4 regions of the Mesorhizobium bavaricum genome follow, and region 4 is predicted to be linked to each of the others. Evidence: predicted binding sites of a transcription regulator. Region 4 holds the regulator's gene; each other region holds the start of a gene.
What was found. Region 4 encodes HrcA, which represses chaperone genes, less so after heat shock. Its sites were predicted from a motif close to GTTAGCACTCNCNNNNNGNGAGTGCTAAC; they were not measured.
Positions count from the first base shown of each region.

Region 1 (4,690 bases), 3.3 Mb from region 4:
CCTTCGACTGCTCAACGCTCTGATCGGTGACAGCACGGACTTGCTCGGCAACCTTGGACGGGTCGACGGTAGGGAATTCGACGTTTTCGATCGTTTCGGACTTACCGGTGATCTTGGACATTTTTCCATCCTTTTTCGGGGGGCGGCCGCAAAGCAAAGCCGCCTCCTTCATGTACGAAATCGTCACAACGGATTTGTGAACCTGACGTGAATTTGCGCGAGCAGGCTGCGCCCGGTCCTGCGCGAATTGGGGTCAGCGATTGCCGTCATGGTCTCTTCGGATTTCTCCTCCGAAACTCCTTTGACATCGGCTAATGCCGATAGCGGCCGTTGATCCAAAATTTCGCGAGCGCCGAACTTTTCCAGACCGGATTTGCGCCAAAGAAAAGGGCGGCATTGCTGCCGCCCTTTCGAGATTGTTGAGATGCGTGGACCTTAAAAACCCATGCCGCCCATGCCACCCATGCCGCCGCCGCCCATGCCGCCAGGCATGCCGCCGCCAGCCGCTTCCTTCTTCGGAGCTTCGGCGATCATGGCTTCGGTGGTGACGAGCAGGCCGGCGACCGAGGCCGCGTCCTGGAGAGCCGTGCGAACGACCTTGACCGGATCGACGATACCCATGGCGATCATGTCGCCATATTCGCCGGTCTGGGCGTTGTAGCCGAAGGTCGCGTCCTTGTTGTCAAGGATCTTGCCGGCAACGATCGATGCTTCCGCACCGGCGTTGGCAGCGATCTGGCGGGCCGGAGCCTGCAGCGCGCGACGCACGATGGCGATGCCCGCGGTCTGGTCGGAGTTGGCGCCGGTTGCCTTGATGGCCAGCGAGGCGCGCAGCAGAGCGACGCCGCCGCCGGGAACGATGCCTTCTTCGACGGCCGCACGGGTCGCGTTGAGGGCGTCATCGACGCGGTCCTTCTTTTCCTTGACTTCGATCTCGGTCGCACCGCCGACGCGGATCACGGCAACGCCGCCGGCCAGCTTGGCCAGACGTTCCTGCAGCTTCTCCTTGTCGTAGTCCGAGGTGGTCTCTTCGATCTGCTGCTTGATCTGGGCAACGCGGCCCTGGATCTCGGCCTTCTTGCCGGCGCCGTCGACGATGGTGGTGTTCTCCTTGGAGATCGACACCTTCTTGGCGCGGCCGAGCATGTTGAGGCCGACATTCTCGAGCTTGATGCCGAGGTCTTCCGAGATGACCTGGCCACCGGTGAGGATGGCGATGTCTTCCAGCATGGCCTTGCGGCGATCACCGAAGCCCGGCGCCTTGACGGCGGCGATCTTCAGGCCGCCACGCAGCTTGTTGACGACCAGCGTGGCCAGAGCCTCGCCTTCGACGTCTTCCGAGATGATGACCAGCGGCTTCGAGGTCTGCACGACAGCCTCGAGGATCGGCAGCATGGCCTGCAGGTTGGAGAGCTTCTTCTCGTGGAGGAGAATGTAAGCGTCTTCCAGATCCGCAACCATCTTGTCGGCGTTGGTGACGAAGTAGGGGGAGAGGTAGCCGCGGTCGAACTGCATGCCTTCGACGACTTCGAGTTCGGTCTCGGCGGTCTTGGCTTCCTCGACCGTGATGACGCCCTCATTGCCGACCTTCTGCATCGCTTCCGCGATCATCGAGCCGACCGAGGAGTCGCCATTGCCGGCGATGGTGCCGACCTGGGCTACTTCTTCCGAGGTCTTGATCTTCTTGGCGTTCTTGATCAGCGTCGCGACGACGTCGGCAACGGCGAGGTCGATGCCGCGCTTCAGGTCCATCGGGTTCATGCCGGCGGCAACCGCCTTGTGGCCTTCCTGGACGATCGACTGCGCCAGAACGGTCGCGGTCGTGGTGCCGTCGCCGGCGATGTCGTTGGTCTTCGAAGCAACTTCGCGGACCATCTGCGCGCCCATGTTTTCGAACTTGTCTTCAAGCTCGATTTCCTTGGCGACGGTGACGCCGTCCTTGGTGATGCGCGGGGCGCCGAACGACTTGTCGATGACGACGTTGCGACCCTTGGGGCCGAGCGTGACCTTCACCGCGTCGGCGAGAATGTTGACGCCGCGCAGCATGCGCTCGCGGGCGTCACGGGAAAATTTTACTTCTTTAGCAGCCATTTTGAGCTCCTGGGCCTAGGCCCTTGATTAAAATTGGATGGGGCGGGTTCTGGCGGCGATCAGCCGATGATGCCCATGATGTCGGATTCCTTCATGATCAGAAGGTCTTCGCCATTGAGCTTCACTTCGGTGCCGGACCACTTGCCGAACAGGATGCGGTCGCCTTTCTTGACGTCCAGCGGGACCAGCTTGCCGGCTTCGTCACGAGCGCCGGAACCGACGGCGATGATCTCGCCTTCCTGCGGCTTTTCCTTCGCCGTATCCGGGATGATGATCCCGCCGGCGGTCTTGGATTCGGATTCGACCCGGCGAACGACCACGCGGTCATGCAGTGGCCGGAACTTCGACTTTGCCATTTTTTGGATATCCCTGGTACGGAGGTTGAGCGGTTCTCCGTTGCCGGAGAGCGGTTAGCACTCGGCAGAGGCGAGTGCTAACGTGGCGGTGAGATAGGCCACAGGCTGGTGCTAGTCAAGACGGAAGAGGGGACGTGCCAAGCGCATAAGATTTGGAATCGGCGCGCGGAAGCACCCGGGACCCTTTACGTGAGGAGAAAGCTCTTTCTATATCTTTGCTGCCAGTGGCTTGTCCCCTCCGGCTCAAAACATCTCCGCCAGCGGCGCCTGCCTGGTGTGGCCCGCGGGGAAGGGCCCAACGGCATTTTCAGCTTGGCCAGGTCAACGAAATCGGGACCTTCTGGCTGAGTCGTTACGCGAGGCTGTGGCGTCTTTGATCAGGCCGCGTCGGGACCTTCCGATGCGAGCAGCAGTGCGACTTCGACGCGGTTTCGGCCTTTGTGCTTGGCCTTGTAAAGGGCGGTGTCAGCGGCAAGAAGCAGGCCTTCCGGCATCCTGATCGTCCCGCCCGATCGTGACAGTGCGGTCGCTGAACCAATGCTGACGGTGACGCGTCCGCCGCCTTCCGGATTGTCGCCATGTGGCAGGCCGAGGTTTTCGATTGCCAGCCTTAGCTGTTCCGCTATTTTAAGCGCTCCATCGCTATCGGTATCAGGCAAGATGACGGCGAGTTCTTCCCCGCCGTATCGCGACGCCAGATCCCCAGGACGATCAAGCACGTCTCTTATGGCGGCAGCGGCGGCACGAAGACAATCATCGCCAACCTGATGACCGTATTTGTCGTTAAAGCCTTTGAAACGATCGATATCGAGCAACAGCAAGGACATCTGTCCAGCGCTGCCAACGGTGCGCCGCCATTCCCTGTCCAAGGTCTCGTCGAAGGCTCGGCGGTTGCCCAGACCGGTCAGCCCGTCCGTCATCGCAAGCGAGCGGAGTTGTTCTTCGAGCCGTTTGCGTTCTGTTATATCTCTCATGATCAGGACGAAGTCGCCTGGAACGCCAGTTACCGGATCACGGACGATGCGCGCCTTGCTCTCCACCCAGACAGTTTCCCCATCCTTCCTCCGGATCTCGATCGCAAGCGGCTCGCCTTCATCTGCTCCGGCAAGCAAGAGCGCGGCGGCCGCAGCGATGTTTTGAAGATGCTCCGGCGGGACGAACGCCTCCGGACCATGCCCCACCATTTCCTCCGGCAGCCATCCCAGAAGTCGGGTGCATGATGGTGAAACGTAGCGTGCCTTCGTGTCCGGCCCGAGTTGCATGATGACGTCACCGCTGTTTTCGGCAAGCATCCGGAAATCCGTTTCTTCCGTAAGAATGTCCGAACGGATTGCCAAGCCTGCCGGTGATTGCCCGGACCCGACGCGACCAAAGGCCTTGCGAATAAACTGTGACGCGGATGGCAGGCGCATATTTGTCTCCTCTTCGGACACTTCTCTGCGGGCACCGCAGCATTCTGTATTCGCCTGTTCAAGCCGCCCCCAGGGAGGGATTTCTGTCAGGCGATCAGATCGATTGGGTTCGCTATGTCGCTCGCTACCCTAGTCTCCTCAGCAGGTGGTCGCCCGAACCGCTTCAGAAGGCCTTTCGCTATTTGACGTGGTACCGCTTGCGAAAACAGATACCCCTGACCCAACTGGCACCCGATCTCCGCAAGTAAGACGGCCTGGGCTTCGTTCTCGATGCCTTCGGCGATGACCTGGATGTCGAGCTTGCGAGCGATGCCGACCAAGCCCTCGACGATCGCCAGGCTCGGATCTCCCTGAACAAGGCGATCAATGAAGGATTTGTCGATCTTGACGATATCGACCGGCACCGTCAGTAGATGGGTGAGCGAAGCGAAGCCGGTTCCGAAATCATCGAGCGCGACGCGCAGGCCATGGGCCCGCAACGCCTTGATCTCCCGAGCGACGACCGGATCGCGCTGGCCGAGATAGACCGACTCCGTCACCTCCAAAATGATGTGCTTCAACGGAACGTTCTCGCGGCCGAAGGCGGCTTCGAGACGCGCGTAAAGAGTGCCGCTATGAAAATCGGCTGAGGTAATGTTGATGCCGACATGCTGCAACGGAATACCTTGAACCAGCCACGAGCGCACGTCCGCTGCGACGATCGCCATCATGCGTTCCGTCAGATGCGAGGCGACGCTGACATCGGAGGTTGCCTGGTGAAACGCAGCGGCGGAAACGACCTCGCCATCCGGCTTGCGAAGGCGGCAGAGGGCCTCCATGCCGACGATCGCG
Region 1 covers NZ_CM165566.1:4,523,868-4,528,557, forward strand. Annotated here, with positions in the region: gene AC1RZR_RS22170 (phasin) at 1-121, opposite strand, end outside; gene groL (chaperonin GroEL) at 436-2,091, opposite strand; gene groES (co-chaperone GroES) at 2,151-2,447, opposite strand; gene AC1RZR_RS22185 (sensor domain-containing diguanylate cyclase) at 2,825-3,859, opposite strand; gene AC1RZR_RS22190 (sensor domain-containing phosphodiesterase) at 3,946-4,690, opposite strand, start outside.
Region 1: a site for HrcA is predicted at 2,501-2,529, ahead of groES (co-chaperone GroES). Genes of this name have one in related genera too.

Region 2 (4,690 bases), on a different replicon from region 4:
TTGACCGGATCGACGATGCCCATGGCGATCATGTCGCCATATTCGCCGGTCTGGGCGTTGAAACCGAAGGTCGCGCCCTTGTTCTCAAGGATCTTGCCGGCAACGATCGAGGCTTCCGCACCGGCGTTCGAGGCGATCTGGCGGGCCGGAGCCTGCAGAGCGCGACGCACGATGTTGATGCCGGCGGTCTGGTCGGAGTTGGCGCCGACAGCGTTGATGCTAAGCGAAGCGCGCAGCAGGGCAACGCCGCCGCCGGGAACGATGCCTTCTTCGACGGCCGCACGGGTCGCGTTGAGGGCGTCATCGACGCGGTCCTTCTTTTCCTTGACTTCGACTTCCGTCGCACCGCCGACGCGGATCACCGCAACGCCGCCCGCGAGCTTCGCGAGACGTTCCTGCAGCTTCTCCTTGTCGTAGTCCGACGTGGTCTCTTCGATCTGCTGCTTGATCTGGGCAACGCGGCCCTGGATCTCTTCCTTCTTGCCGGCGCCGTCGACGATGGTGGTGTTCTCCTTGGAGATCGACACCTTCTTGGCGCGGCCGAGCATGTTGAGGCCGACGTTCTCGAGCTTGATGCCGAGGTCTTCGGAGATGACCTGGCCACCGGTCAGGATGGCGATGTCTTCCAGCATGGCCTTGCGGCGATCACCGAAGCCCGGAGCCTTGACGGCGGCGATCTTCAGGCCGCCACGCAGCTTGTTGACGACCAGCGTGGCCAGAGCCTCGCCTTCGACGTCTTCCGAGATGATGAGCAGCGGCTTGGAGGTCTGCACGACGGCTTCGAGAACCGGCAGCATGGCCTGGAGGTTGGAGAGCTTCTTCTCGTGCAGGAGGATGTAGACGTCCTCGAGATCGGCAACCATCTTGTCGGCGTTGGTGACGAAGTAGGGCGAGAGATAGCCGCGGTCGAACTGCATGCCTTCGACGACTTCCAGTTCCGTCTCGGCGGTCTTGGCTTCCTCGACCGTGATGACGCCTTCATTGCCGACCTTCTGCATCGCTTCCGCGATCATCTTGCCGACCGACTCGTCGCCATTGCCGGCGATCGTGCCGACCTGGGCAACCTCTTCCGAGGTCTTGATCTTCTTGGCGTTCTTGATCAGCGTCGCGACGACGTCGGTCACGGCCAGATCGATGCCGCGCTTCAGGTCCATCGGGTTCATGCCAGCGGCAACCGCCTTGTGGCCTTCCTGGACGATCGACTGTGCCAGAACGGTCGCGGTCGTGGTGCCGTCGCCGGCGATGTCGTTGGTCTTCGACGCGACTTCGCGGATCATTTGCGCGCCCATGTTCTCGAACTTGTCGGAAAGTTCGATTTCCTTGGCGACGGTGACGCCGTCCTTGGTGATGCGCGGGGCGCCGAACGACTTGTCGATGACGACGTTGCGGCCCTTGGGGCCGAGCGTGACCTTCACCGCGTCGGCGAGGATGTTGATGCCGTGAAGCATGCGTTCGCGGGCATCACGGGAGAATTTTACGTCTTTGGCAACCATGTTTAACTCCTGGGCATTTCGCCCGAAATTCAGATTGGATGGTGTGGATGAAGGGCGGCGGCGTGTCAGCCGATGATGCCCATGATGTCGGCTTCCTTCATGATCAGAAGGTCTTCGCCATTGAGCTTGACTTCGGTGCCCGACCACTTGCCGAACAGGACGCGGTCGCCGGCCTTGACGTCCAGCGGGACGAGCTTGCCAGCTTCGTCGCGGGCGCCCGAGCCGACAGCGATGATCTCGCCTTCCTGCGGCTTTTCCTTAGCCGTATCGGGGATGATGATCCCGCCCGCGGTCTTGGATTCGGATTCGACCCGACGAACGACCACGCGGTCATGAAGCGGCCGGAACTTCGACTTTGCCATTTTTTCTTCCTCGATGAGAACGTGAGAAAAGCGTCCGGCGACGCCGGATAACTTACAAAGCTCGGCTATGCCGGCCTGCGGTTAGCACTCACCAAGGGCGAGCGCTAACAATGCGACGAGATAAGCCCTAGGCTGGGGCTAGTCAAGACAAGAGGGTGGGCGATCACGATTTTCCGGACGATGCAGCCCTGAAAGAGTCGAGCCAATCGATGGTGTTCGGAGGCTCGACCCACAGGATGAATCCACCCTGCGGATCGGTAACCATTGTGCCTTCCGCGAACTGCCAGCGCGCTTCGTCGCACCGTAGAGAGCGAGGTGAGGGGCTGAGCATTTGGTAGCGCCGAGACGTGCCGAGCTTTTGCGTAGAGTGGCCATGCGGGATGTCTCCTTTAGCATCATCTCCCGCACCAGAGGCTTGCCCGTTCATCGGACTGTATTTCTATCCACAGGGTGGATTATCTCATCGAAACAAACGATTTTATCAATCTTCCGGAATCTCGCGTTTGACGTCAGCACCTCACACGCCCTGATCGCCCGCTCCCCTCACCAGAGCGGCAGATTTTTTGCAGAGGTACTCGGACTGAATACGCGTTCCCATTCACGTTAGTTGTGGATAACAAGGCTGAATTAACATGCAAAATCTGCGCATCTAAATCGATTTGAGCACTCACGGACGTTGCGGACCAGAATCGCCGTCACCCTGAAATCGACAAGGCATCGGCTATCCCAAAATCGGGGCTTGACGTTACGTAAGGTCCTATGTTTTCCGATGTGCGGGAACGACTTCCAGTCTCAGCCCAAGGGCAACGAAAATGAGGGGCAGCAATGGTGGCTGGCGAACCTAATGACGTGCGGGTCAAGCGTTGTAGTGGGGGATGGGTTGTTCATATTGTCGAGGACGGCAAACTGACAGTTCTTCGGTTCAAGACACAGTTTCCCGCCGAAAATTACGCCGATGGCCAACGAGCCAGGCTCGGTCTTGCTGCCAAGCCACCGATCGACGAACCTGATATGTAACGCGATCAGGCGTCGGATGGCTGGCGAGCCTTGGCGCCGACGGGAAACACTTTGCCGAAGGCCCACCTCAATGCTGCTTGCGGCCGTTCGGCTAGCCATATTCGCGATGATGGTTGGCACCGCTGCCGATGCGGAAGACGGTGGCCTGCTTGATCGACACGGCGGCAAAGATCATGAAAGCCAGGTGTCAAGGACCCAGCCGGGGCGCTTGAGAAAGCAGAAAGAATTTGCAAGCCGCCACCGCAAGTAACCTGAGACAAGGGTCAGACATGCAAACCGCTGTTCGCGGATCAGCAGCTGCGAGACATTGCGCCATCCCACGAAGGCCCACGGTGCCCAAGGCGCAGTGGGCATCGGCCTTTTTCAGCAACTTCGTCGAGTCTTAGACCAGACGCTCTTCAGTGCCCAGGCTCGCACATCTGCGGAGCGCGGCTCACGCCCCGGAGACCAAGGCTGGAATTGCCAAAGCTTCATTCGCCTCATCAAGGATCGAGAAACTGTAACGGCCGTCTGTGTCAAGATCGACGGAGTAGCTCAGGCGGTCGAGTATGTAGTTATCCTGGTCGAACGTGACGATGCGCGGCTTCAGCGAGGTGATATGCGCTTCGTCCAGGTAGATGGAGTTGCAGACGATAATTGGGTCGTCGGGCTGACAGGTGCGAGCCGCCGCTCCGTTGAGGATGCAGCACCGTGAACCGCGCTCGCCGAGGATGACATAGGTCGAAATCCGCGCACCGGAATTCTTGTTCCATATCTCCACGAATTCCATCGGCAGGATCCCGGCCGCCTCGCAGTGGTCGGGGTCGAGCGTTATCGAACCATGGTAGTTGAGGTTCGCTTCGGTGACGTGGATGCCGTGCAGCTTGCCGGCGACTAGTTTTCGCATTGGTCGTTGTCCCTGTATTCATCGTTCAAGGTCAGTCTTGGCAGTTCGGTTCGCGCGGCTAAATTCCAACGACGATCGCACCGCCGCTAAGACCCGCACCCGCGGCCGCCAGAAGAACCTTCTCCCCCGGCCGGAACGGCGCCGCCCGATGGGCGAGCGACAGCGAGAGCGGGATCGTCGCGGCGGAAGAGTTGCCATACTCGGCGATCGTCTTGACGATCGCTTCATCGGCGATGCCGAGGTTTCGCCCGACCGCATCGAAAATGCGGGCATTGGCCTGGTGCGGCACAAACCGATCGATGTCCTGTGGTCGCACTCCGGCAACGGCAAGCGCGCTTGTAGAGCAATCGGTCATCATCTCAACAGCTTTGGCGAACACTTCGCGTCCGTCGGTCATCGTCATCCGAGTTTGCCCGAGATCCAGATCGTCATGGAATGGGATGCTGCTTCCGCCGGCCGGGATCTGGATCAGCCCGTAGCGCGAGCCGTCCGAATCCACCGAGGCACCGAGAATGCCCCGATCCGGGTCCTCGCACGGACCAATCACCAGGGCGCCGGCGGCATCGGCGAAAAGGACCGAACTGGCGCGTTCGGCCGGATTGATACGGCGGCTGAGGATATTGGCGGCAATGACAAGGGCCGCCTTGCCGTGCAGGCGGGTAAATCCGTCCGCGAACATCAGCGCATAGATGAAGCCGGCGCAGGCGCCGGTCAGATCGACCGCACCGGCGCGGCTCAGTCCCAGCTGATGCGCGACCAGCGGCGCGCTGGGCGGCAGAAGATGGTCGGGCGTCGAGGTGGCAAGCAACAGCAGCCCTATGTCGCTGCGGTCAATACCGGCGTTCGCCAGCGCCATGTCGCCAGCCTGCGTGGCAAGACCAGACAGCGTGTCTTGGTCCGTTGCCCAGAAGCGCGAGCGTATCCCGGTGCGC
Region 2 covers NZ_JBXAYV010000001.1:485,790-490,479, reverse strand. Annotated here, with positions in the region: gene groL (chaperonin GroEL) at 1-1,493, opposite strand, end outside; gene groES (co-chaperone GroES) at 1,559-1,855, opposite strand; gene AC1RZR_RS35085 (hypothetical protein) at 2,943-3,122, shown strand; gene panD (aspartate 1-decarboxylase) at 3,306-3,758, opposite strand; gene AC1RZR_RS35075 (3-oxopimeloyl-[acyl-carrier-protein] synthase BioZ) at 3,817-4,690, opposite strand, start outside.
Region 2: a site for HrcA is predicted at 1,936-1,964, ahead of groES (co-chaperone GroES). Genes of this name have one in related genera too.

Region 3 (4,690 bases), 1.9 Mb from region 4:
AGGTGCGGCATCCTTGGCCGGGATGTCGGTGATCATCGCTTCTGCGGTGATCAGAAGGGCTGCGATCGAGCCGGCATCCTGCAGGGCGGTGCGCACCACTTTCGCCGGGTCGACGATGCCTGCCTTGATCATGTCGACATAGACCTCGTTCTGGGCGTCAAAGCCCTGATTGTGGTCCTTGCTGTCGGTGAGCTTGCCGACGACGATCGAGCCTTCGATGCCGGAATTCTCGGCGATCTGGCGGATCGGCGCTTCGAGTGCCCTCAGCACGATCGAGATGCCCGCGGTGACATCCTCGTTGGCGCCTGTCAGGCCGGCAAGGGCCGACCTTGCGCGCAGCAGAGCCACGCCGCCGCCGGGCACTATGCCTTCTTCAACCGCCGCGCGCGTCGCGTTCAGCGCGTCGTCGATGCGGTCCTTCTTTTCCTTGACTTCCGAACTCGGTGACGCCGCCGACGCGGATGACGGCAACACCGCCGGAGAGCTTGGCCAGCCGCTCCTGCAGCTTTTCCTTGTCGTAGTCGGACGTCGTCTCCTCGATCTGACCCTTGATCTGGGCGACACGCGCCTGGATGGTCGCCTTGGTGCCGGCGCCGTCGATGATCGTGGTGGTGTCCTTCTCGATCAGCACGCGCTTGGCGCGGCCGAGCATCTCGATGGTGACGTTCTCGAGCTTGATGCCGAGATCCTCGGAGATCATCTGGCCGGCGGTGAGCACGGCGATGTCTTCCAGCATCGCCTTGCGGCGATCGCCGAAGCCCGGCGCCTTGACGGCCGCGACCTTGAGGCCGCCGCGCAGCTTGTTGACGACCAGCGTGGCCAAGGCCTCGCCTTCGACGTCCTCGGAGATGATCAGCAGCGGCCTGCCGCTCTGCACCACCGCTTCGAGGATCGGCAGCATCGCCTGCAGATTGCCGAGCTTCTTCTCGTGGATGAGCACGTAGGGCTCTTCGAGCTCGACGCGCATCTTGTCAGCGTTGGTGACGAAATAGGGTGAGAGGTAGCCGCGGTCGAACTGCATGCCCTCGACGACGTCGAGTTCGGTCTCCGCGGTCTTGGCTTCCTCGACGGTGATGACGCCGTCATTGCCGACCTTGTCCATCGCCTTGGCGATCATCTCGCCGACGCTGGCATCGCCATTGGCGGCGATGGTGCCGACCTGTGCGATCTCGGCCGACGACTTGACCTTCTTGGCCCGCGCCTTGATTTCCCCAACGACGGCGGTGACCGCCTGGTCGATGCCGCGCTTGAGGTCCATCGGGTTCATGCCGGCGGCGACCAGCTTGGCGCCTTCGCGCAGGATCGAGGCGGCCAGCACCGTGGCGGTGGTGGTGCCGTCACCGGCGAGGTCATTGGTCTTCGAGGCCACTTCGCGCACCATCTGCGCGCCCATGTTCTCGAACTTGTCGGCAAGCTCGATTTCCTTGGCGACGGTGACGCCGTCCTTGGTGATGCGCGGCGCGCCATAAGCCTTGTCGATGATGACGTTGCGGCCCTTGGGGCCGAGCGTGACCTTCACCGCATTGGTGAGGATCTCGACGCCGCGCAGCATGCGGTCGCGAGCATCGGTGGAGAATTTGATTTCCTTGGCAGACATTTTTTTAATCCCGTTCGTGTGGTGGAGTGAACCGCTCGCCGGAGCCTGGCAAAGGCCGGCTCCTCATATGGTCAGGCGGCCTTCTTGGCCTCGACGGCCTTGTCGATGACGCCCATGATGTCGGCTTCCTTCATGATCAGCAGGTCCTCGCCGTCGATCTTGACCTCGGTGCCCGACCATTTGCCGAACAGGATGAAGTCGCCGGCCTTGACGTCGAGTGCGATCAGCGCGCCGCTTTCGTCGCGTGCACCCGGGCCGACGGCGATGACTTCGCCTTCCTGCGGCTTTTCCTTGGCATTGTCGGGGATGATGATGCCGCCCTTGGATTTGGTATCGCCTTCAGCGCGACGAATGACGACGCGGTCGTGGAGTGGCCGAAATTTCATGGGAACTTCTTTCTGGGGCCGGCACAGGCGGCCACGCCCGTCCTATATAGACGCGTTGGCACTCGATAGATAGGAGTGCCAAAAATTATTCGCCGCCGGAATTAAATATTCAAAAGTATTATTTTGGTACCCAGTTTCGTGATATCGCGGACTGGTCAAATAATTCAAAAAATTGAATTTTGCCGATTGAGTGCCTATTTATCGGACAAGTTCGTTTTCACGATTTCAGGCACAAGGGAGATTTCTTCGATGGCCGAAGGCAATCAGACGATCATGGAAAAAGCTGAAGCCCGCTTTGTCGACAAGCAGAAGAAAACGGCGGAGCGCAACAAGGCAACCGCCGAGTACATGTCCGAGGCAAGGGCCAGGGAGATCAAGACGGCAAGGCTGCGGGAGCTGCGGCTGGCCAAGGAAGAGGCCGACCGCGTCGCCGAAGCCCTGAATCCGACGCCCAAGAAGAAGCGCGTGGTCAAGAAGGCCGCCGCGACGGAGGTGAAGACATGAGCCTGACATTCCCCAACCGCAGCCGAAGCTATGACGAAGCCGGCAAGCGCATTCGTTTCGTCGGCCATGACGGCATGTTCCAGATTTCGTTCTCCGTCGCCGCCGATGCCATGGCCAAGATGCAGCCGGGCGCCGCGGCCAATGAGGCCGGCTACCTCGCCACATTCGACACCGAGAGCAGTGCCATCCGCGACGTGGCGTCGAGGGCCTACGACCGCACCCGCAAGAGCATGTATGTGCTGACGGCCGCCGACTTCGGCTGATCAGCCCAATGCATGTCGCTCAAAAGCGTCCCGTCTTCGAGACGACGACATGCATGGAAACGACGATTAAGAGTCCATCTTCTCGACCATCGTGCGTATCTTTTCAGCCTTTTCAAAATGGTCGAGGCGGTGGGTTCTGATCCACCATTCGGCGGCTTCCATCAGCAGGTCGGGGTCGTCGTTCCTGTTGGCGAAAAACGCGTAGAACGACACGCCGACGCCGGGCCCTTTTTCGGAAATCTTGCGGTCGCAGACCTCCAGTATCTTCTGCTTCAGGCTGGCTCGCACGGGAATCCTCTGGTTTGTGGTGCGGCAGGCTCGTGCCGGCGGCAGCCGTCGGGCAGTGCCTGCGGCAGTTCAGGCCTTGCGTTCCGCCCTTTCACGGCGCTTGACGTCGCGGATATTCATCTGCACGACCATGTCCTCGGCCTCGCGCGGGCCCATCCCGACCATCACCTTTTGCCGGATTACAGCAGGCTGGCCGGTGAAGACGTCGACGATGGTCCAGCTCTGGGGCAGTTCCATGCGCAGCGTGTAGCGATTGGCCATGCCGGTCAGCCCTGCATCATGAAAAACACCGCGGCCAGGATCAGCACCGTCCAGGCGATGACCGACAGCTTCAGCACCATGCCGCCATGCTCGGCCAGAAGCTCCCGAAGCCGCGACGCGACGCCTGCCGACGAGGCCGGTGCCGTGACAGTGGCGACAGGCGCCTTGACGCCAAGTTTTCCGAACACGGGCAGCAGCGACGGTTCACGCACGAAAATGACCTCGAATGTCGGGAAGGAGCCGGAGCAAGTTTGCTCGCTTGCCTATCATAGCACCCTTTCGCGAACGCCCTGCATGCCAAATGCAGATGGACGCGACGGATTGCATTGGCAAGAGATGCGCAGGCCCCTTCGGCGAGGCCGTACAACAAGCCGCCGTTGGCCCTCAAGCCGCGGCGCTGCGGCCTTTCGCGGCGGCGTCCAGCTTGAAGATGCGGAACGTGTTGCGCCCTGCCGCCTTGGCGGCGTAGAGCGCGGTGTCGGCCTGCATGAACAGGTCGCACGGCATGGTCGCCTTGGCGAAGGCGATGCCGACCGAGGCGCCGAGCCTGAGCGACTGGCCGCATGCCGTGACCGGCTTTCCCATTGCCTCGATGATGCGGCGCGCCACGCTGGAGACCGCGCCGCGGTCGAGATGCGGTCCAAGCAGCACCGCGAACTCGTCGCCGCCGACGCGCGCCACCAGGTCCGCCTCGCCGCAGCCGTCGGCGAGGCGCTTTGCCGCCTCCTTCAGGCATTCGTCGCCGACGACATGACCGAACGTGTCGTTGACGGCCTTGAAGCCGTCGAGATCGATCAGCAGCAGCGCGCCGAGCGGTCGGCCCTCGTCCGCATGTGCAAGCCGCGCCTGGAAGCGGCCGCGGTTGGCCAGCCCCGTCATGACGTCATATTCGGCCAGATAGCGCATCCGGTCCGACAGGATCTTTTCCTCGGTGATGTCCTGTTTCATGCCGAAGATGCGCACGGGAACGCCGCCCTCGCACTCGACGGTGGCGGTGATGCGGATCCAGCGGCTGCGGCCGGCAAAGGTGGTGATCTCGGCGTCGAGATTGAAGCCGTTGCGCTCGGCAATCGCGCGGCCGCGCAGTCTGTCCAGCGCCTTGCGCGACTCCGCCGGGTAGCACTTGACGATCTCTGAGCGATCGAGGCCGAGCCGCGCGGCAGGTCGAACAAATCATAGACCACGTCGGTCCAGGTAAGCCGCTCGTCGGGCAGGCTGCATTCCCAAACGCCGAGGCGCGCGGCGGCCGAGGCGCGGTCGAAGATCTTGCGGCTGTGGGCCAGCGAAAGCTCCTGCCTGGCGATCAGCGCCGCCTGCGCCGCGAGTTCCGCCTTGAGACGGGCGATGGCGGCGGCTTCACGACGCTCGTCGGAGCGGCTGTCGCGCCCTGC
Region 3 covers NZ_CM165566.1:2,995,640-3,000,329, reverse strand. Annotated here, with positions in the region: partial or broken gene groL (chaperonin GroEL) at 1-1,597, opposite strand, end outside; gene AC1RZR_RS14595 (co-chaperone GroES) at 1,669-1,983, opposite strand; gene AC1RZR_RS14590 (hypothetical protein) at 2,233-2,487, shown strand; gene AC1RZR_RS14585 (DUF1488 family protein) at 2,484-2,750, shown strand; gene AC1RZR_RS14580 (DUF6500 family protein) at 2,817-3,038, opposite strand; gene AC1RZR_RS14575 (hypothetical protein) at 3,108-3,299, opposite strand; gene AC1RZR_RS14570 (hypothetical protein) at 3,305-3,511, opposite strand; gene AC1RZR_RS14565 (diguanylate cyclase domain-containing protein) at 3,684-4,247, opposite strand; gene AC1RZR_RS14560 (hypothetical protein) at 4,246-4,419, shown strand.
Region 3: a site for HrcA is predicted at 2,038-2,066, ahead of AC1RZR_RS14595 (co-chaperone GroES). Genes of this name have one in related genera too.

Region 4 (4,690 bases):
CAGCCGTGCTTTTCCTCGGCGCTCATCTCGCCAAAGGTCTTGTCGAAGCCGTTGGGCAAAAACACCGGGTCGTAGCCGAAGCCGAGTTCGCCGCGCGGCGGCCAGACCAGCGTGCCTTCGGCCTCGCCGCGATAATATTCGGCGTCACCGTCGGGAAAGGCCAGGCAGATCACGGCGACAAAGCGCCCCGTGCGCTGTTCCGGCAAGGCGGCGCCGACTTCCTGCAGTGCCACTTCGGTGCGCTGCATGGCCATGCCGAAATCACGCGAACCGTCCGGGGTTTCGGCCCAGTTGGCGGTGTAGACGCCGGGCGCGCCGTCGAGCGCGTCGACGCACAGGCCGGAATCATCCGACAGCGCCGGCAGGCCGGTCGCCTGGGCAGCGGCGAGCGCCTTGATGTAGGCGTTCTCCTCGAAGGTGGTGCCGGTCTCGTCCGGTTCCGGCAGGCCATAGTCCTTGGCCGACTTCGCTTCGAAGCCGAACGGCCCCATCAGATCGGCGAATTCGCGCAGCTTGCCGGCATTGTGGCTGGCGACGACGATCTTTTTTCCGTCAAGCGAGTGAATGGTTGGCGAATGCATCATATGCCCCAGATTCGTGGCTCGGCGAATTCGATCGAATTGCCCGAGGGGTCGCGTATATAGATCGAACGGCCGCCCTGCGGCCATTCAAATTCGCTTTCGATGGCGATCTTCTTTGCTTCAAGATGCGCTTTCCACTCCGCGATCTCGTCGGCGCTGGCCGCAAAGCACAGATGACCCTCGCCGACCGCGCCATGCGGCGGCACTTTCAGTCTCGCGTCGGCTGCGGGCGGCACTTTCGTCGCCTCGGCGTTGAAGATGAGCAGCACGCCAGGCCCGCAGCGGAAAAAAAGATGCCTACCGTCGACCTTGCCGAGGAGGGGAAGTCCAAGCACGTCGGCGTAGAAGCTTTCGGCGGCTTGCAAGTCTGTAACGTAGAGAGCGGATTCCAGGATTGCGGGAGGCGTCACGAAGCGCTCCCCTTTGGCCTGCCGGCTTGCCTGGCCCGAGCCACCGGTCTCGGCCCGTCCTTCGGACCCCCCTCAAATGGGGAGATCGGCAGCTTCAGCGCCTCCGCACAAATCGCGCCGCCGACAGTTGGCGAAAGCCGATCTCCCCCCTGGAGGCGGAGATGGCCGGCAGGCCAAAGGGGGGCGCTCAAGCTCGGCATAAAAAACTAAGCCACCGCCATCTGCTGCAGGCTGACCAGGCGCTGGATGCCCTTCTTGGCCAGACCCATCAGGGCTGCGAACTGTTCTTCGGAGAAAGGCTCGCCCTCGGCGGTGCCCTGGATCTCGACGATGCCGCCCTTGCCGGTCATGACGAAATTGGCGTCGGTGCCGGCAGAGGAATCCTCGAGATAATCGAGGTCGATAACCGGCTGGCCGTCATGGATGCCGCAGGAGATCGCCGCGACATGATCCTTCAGCACCTTGGCGACGCTGGCCATCTGGCGGGCTTCCATCCAGCGCAGGCAATCATACAGCGCCACCCAGCCGCCGGTGATCGACGCGGTGCGGGTGCCGCCATCGGCCTGGATAACGTCACAGTCGACGGTGATCTGCTGTTCGCCCAGCGCCTGCAGGTCGACTACGGCGCGCAAGGAGCGGCCGATCAGCCGCTGGATTTCCAGCGTGCGGCCACCCTGCTTGCCGGCGGAGGCTTCGCGGCGCATGCGCTCGCCGGTCGAGCGCGGCAGCATGCCGTATTCCGCCGTGACCCAGCCTTTGCCGGAATTGCGCATCCAGCCCGGCACCTTCTCCTCGAGGCTGGCCGTGCACAGGACATGCGTGTCGCCGAACTTCACCAGGCATGAGCCTTCGGCGTGCTTGGAGACGCCGCGCTCGAAGGAGATGGCGCGCATTTCATCGAATTGGCGTTTGGAGGGGCGCATTCAGGCTCTTTCCCGTCATTTTTCGGATTCTTGGCCGGCTTGTAACCACATGGGGCGCGTGGCGCAAAGGAAAATGGCCGGATGATCTGACTCAGACAGCGGGTGATCTGACTCAGACACCGGTTGCGCGGGCCGTGGTGAAGTCTATATCCTTGGGCCGGAGGTTTTTGGCCGAATGACCAAGGCAGTCGCCGAACCCAGTCTGCTGTCGCCCGCGCTTCAGTCGCTCGACATGCGTTCGCGCGACATCTTCCGGCGCATCGTCGATTCCTACCTGAAGGACGGCGAACCGGTCGGCTCGCGCAGCCTGTCGCGCATCCTGCCGTCCTCACTATCGCCCGCCACCATCCGCAATGTGATGAGCGACCTCGAGCATCTCGGCCTGATCTATGCGCCGCACATCTCGGCCGGCCGGTTGCCGACGCAGGCCGGCCTGCGCTTCTTCGTCGATGCCTTCATGGAACTCGGCGACCTTTCCGACGAGGAGCGGCGCACCATCGAGGCGCAGGTCCGGGCGTCCGGCTCAGGCGCGACACTGGAGCATATGCTGACCGAGGCCAGCCAGATGCTGTCGGGCATGTCGCGCGGCGCCGGCCTGGTGCTGGCCGCCAAGAACGAGGTGGCGCTGAAGCATATCGAATTCATCCAGCTCGAGCCGACCAAGGCGCTGGCGGTGCTGGTGTCGCAGAATGGCGACGTCGAAAACCGCGTCGTCGAGTTGCCGGCCGGCATCACCGTTTCGCAATTGCACGAAGCCTCGAACTTCCTCAACGCCCATATTCGCGGCCGCACGCTGGCCGAGGCGCGGATCGAGATTGCCCGCATCAAGGAAGAGACCAGGGCCGCGCTCGACACGCTGTCGCAGGACCTGGTCGAAAAAGGGCTGGCGGTGTGGGCGGGCGCCGACAGCGGCCTGCCGGCGCGGCTCATCGTGCGCGGCCGCGCCAATCTGCTCGAAAACGTTACCGCCCAGGCCGACATCGAATTGTTGCGCCACCTGTTCGAGGACATGGAGACGCAGGACGGGTTGATCCAGCTGCTCGACCTGGCCGAACAGGGATCGGGCGTGCGCATCTTCATCGGTTCGGAAAACAAGCTGTTTTCGCTGTCGGGCTCGTCGCTGGTGGTCGCGCCCTATCGCGACAAGGATGCCCGCGTCGTCGGTGCGCTCGGCGTCATCGGCCCGACCCGGCTCAACTATGCCCGTATCGTGCCGATGGTCGACTATACGGCGCAGCTGATTTCCCGCATGCTGCGTTGAGCTGGGTAACCGAGGAGACGACGATGGCGCTCGAAGAATTCAAGGCCCGGATCAGCCTGTTGCTGGAAGAGATGATCAACCAGCCGGAAGACCAGCACGAAATCCACGAGCAGTTGCGCGAAAAACTGCGGGAAATGCGCGCCATGGGCCTGCCGCTGCCGGCCGATCTCGTCGAACTGGAAAAACGCCTCGACGACGATTTTTACGCCGCCGGCAACTGAGGCTGGCAACCTCCGTTTCACTTGAACTCATCGTGTGCCACGGAACGATCGACGAAACTGCCCGTTTGTTCTCTTCGCAACCGGTCTCTGTGGCCGGAATTGGAGAACAGAATGATCCGATCGGCCGGGCTGGCTATTCCCGCGGCACTGTTTCTCACCGCCATAACATTCGCCCAGCAGGCGGAGCAGCCGGTGCTGAGAGGCGCGGCCGCCTTCGGCGACTGGCGCGCCGACAGGCCGGGGGTGCGCCGCCTGATCAGGCCGGAGGACCTGCCAAGGCCTTACGTCAGCAAATCCACCTCGAACAGCGCCGGCCTGGTCGAAAGGCCAGCTGACGCGAAGCCGAAGCTGCCGCCGGGCTTTTCGGCCGAGCTGATCGCGTCGGGTATCAACAATCCGCGCGTCGTGCGCATCGCGCCGAACGGCGATCTCTTCGTCGCCGACAGCCAAGCCAACCAGATCCGCGTCTATCGTCTCGCCGAGGGCAGCGCGAAGCTGGCGAAGGACGGCATCTTTGCTGGCGATCTCAACCAGCCCTACGGCATCGCCTTCTATCCGCCGGGCAATGATCCGCAATGGGTCTACGTCGCCAACAGCGACGGCATCGTGCGCTTTGCCTACCGCGATGGCGACCTGAAGGCCGCCGGTGATCCGGAAACCATCGTCGATAGCATCCCTGCCAGTCATCATTGGACCCGCGACATCGTTTTCTCGCCGGACGGCAAGACGCTTTACCTGTCGGTCGGCTCGGGTTCGAATGTCGCGCAGGACATGACAAGGGAGCCGGATGGCGGCCTCGACGCCTGGGCGAAGTCGAAGCCGCTGGGTGCCGCCTGGGGGTCTGAAGACGGCCGCGCCGATGTGCTGGCCTTCGACCCCGACGGCAAGAATGGCCGCATCGTCGCCACCGGCCTGCGCAACTGTTCGGGCATGACCGTTCAGCCGGCGACCGGCGCGCTGTGGTGCGTCGTCAACGAGCGCGATGCGCTCGGCGACAATGTGCCGACCGAATATGCGACCGCGGTCAAGGACGGCGCCTTCTATGGCTGGCCCTGGTATTATATCGGCAACAACGAGGATCCGCGCCACAAGGGCGAACGCCCCGACCTTGCCGGCAAGGCGACCATTCCCGATGTGCTGATGCAGGCGCATTCGGCGCCGCTCAACATCGCCTTCTACGACGGAAAAAACTTGCCCGCCGGTTCCGGCTTTCCGGCCGAATACAAAGGCGACGCCTTCGTCGCCTTGCACGGTTCATGGAACCGCGGCAACAGGACCGGCTACAAGGTGGTGA
Region 4 covers NZ_CM165566.1:1,065,364-1,070,053, forward strand. Annotated here, with positions in the region: gene rdgB (RdgB/HAM1 family non-canonical purine NTP pyrophosphatase) at 1-566, opposite strand, end outside; gene AC1RZR_RS05065 (VOC family protein) at 581-991, opposite strand; gene rph (ribonuclease PH) at 1,198-1,914, opposite strand; gene hrcA (heat-inducible transcriptional repressor HrcA) at 2,090-3,175, shown strand; gene AC1RZR_RS05080 (hypothetical protein) at 3,199-3,396, shown strand; gene AC1RZR_RS05085 (PQQ-dependent sugar dehydrogenase) at 3,508-4,690, shown strand, end outside.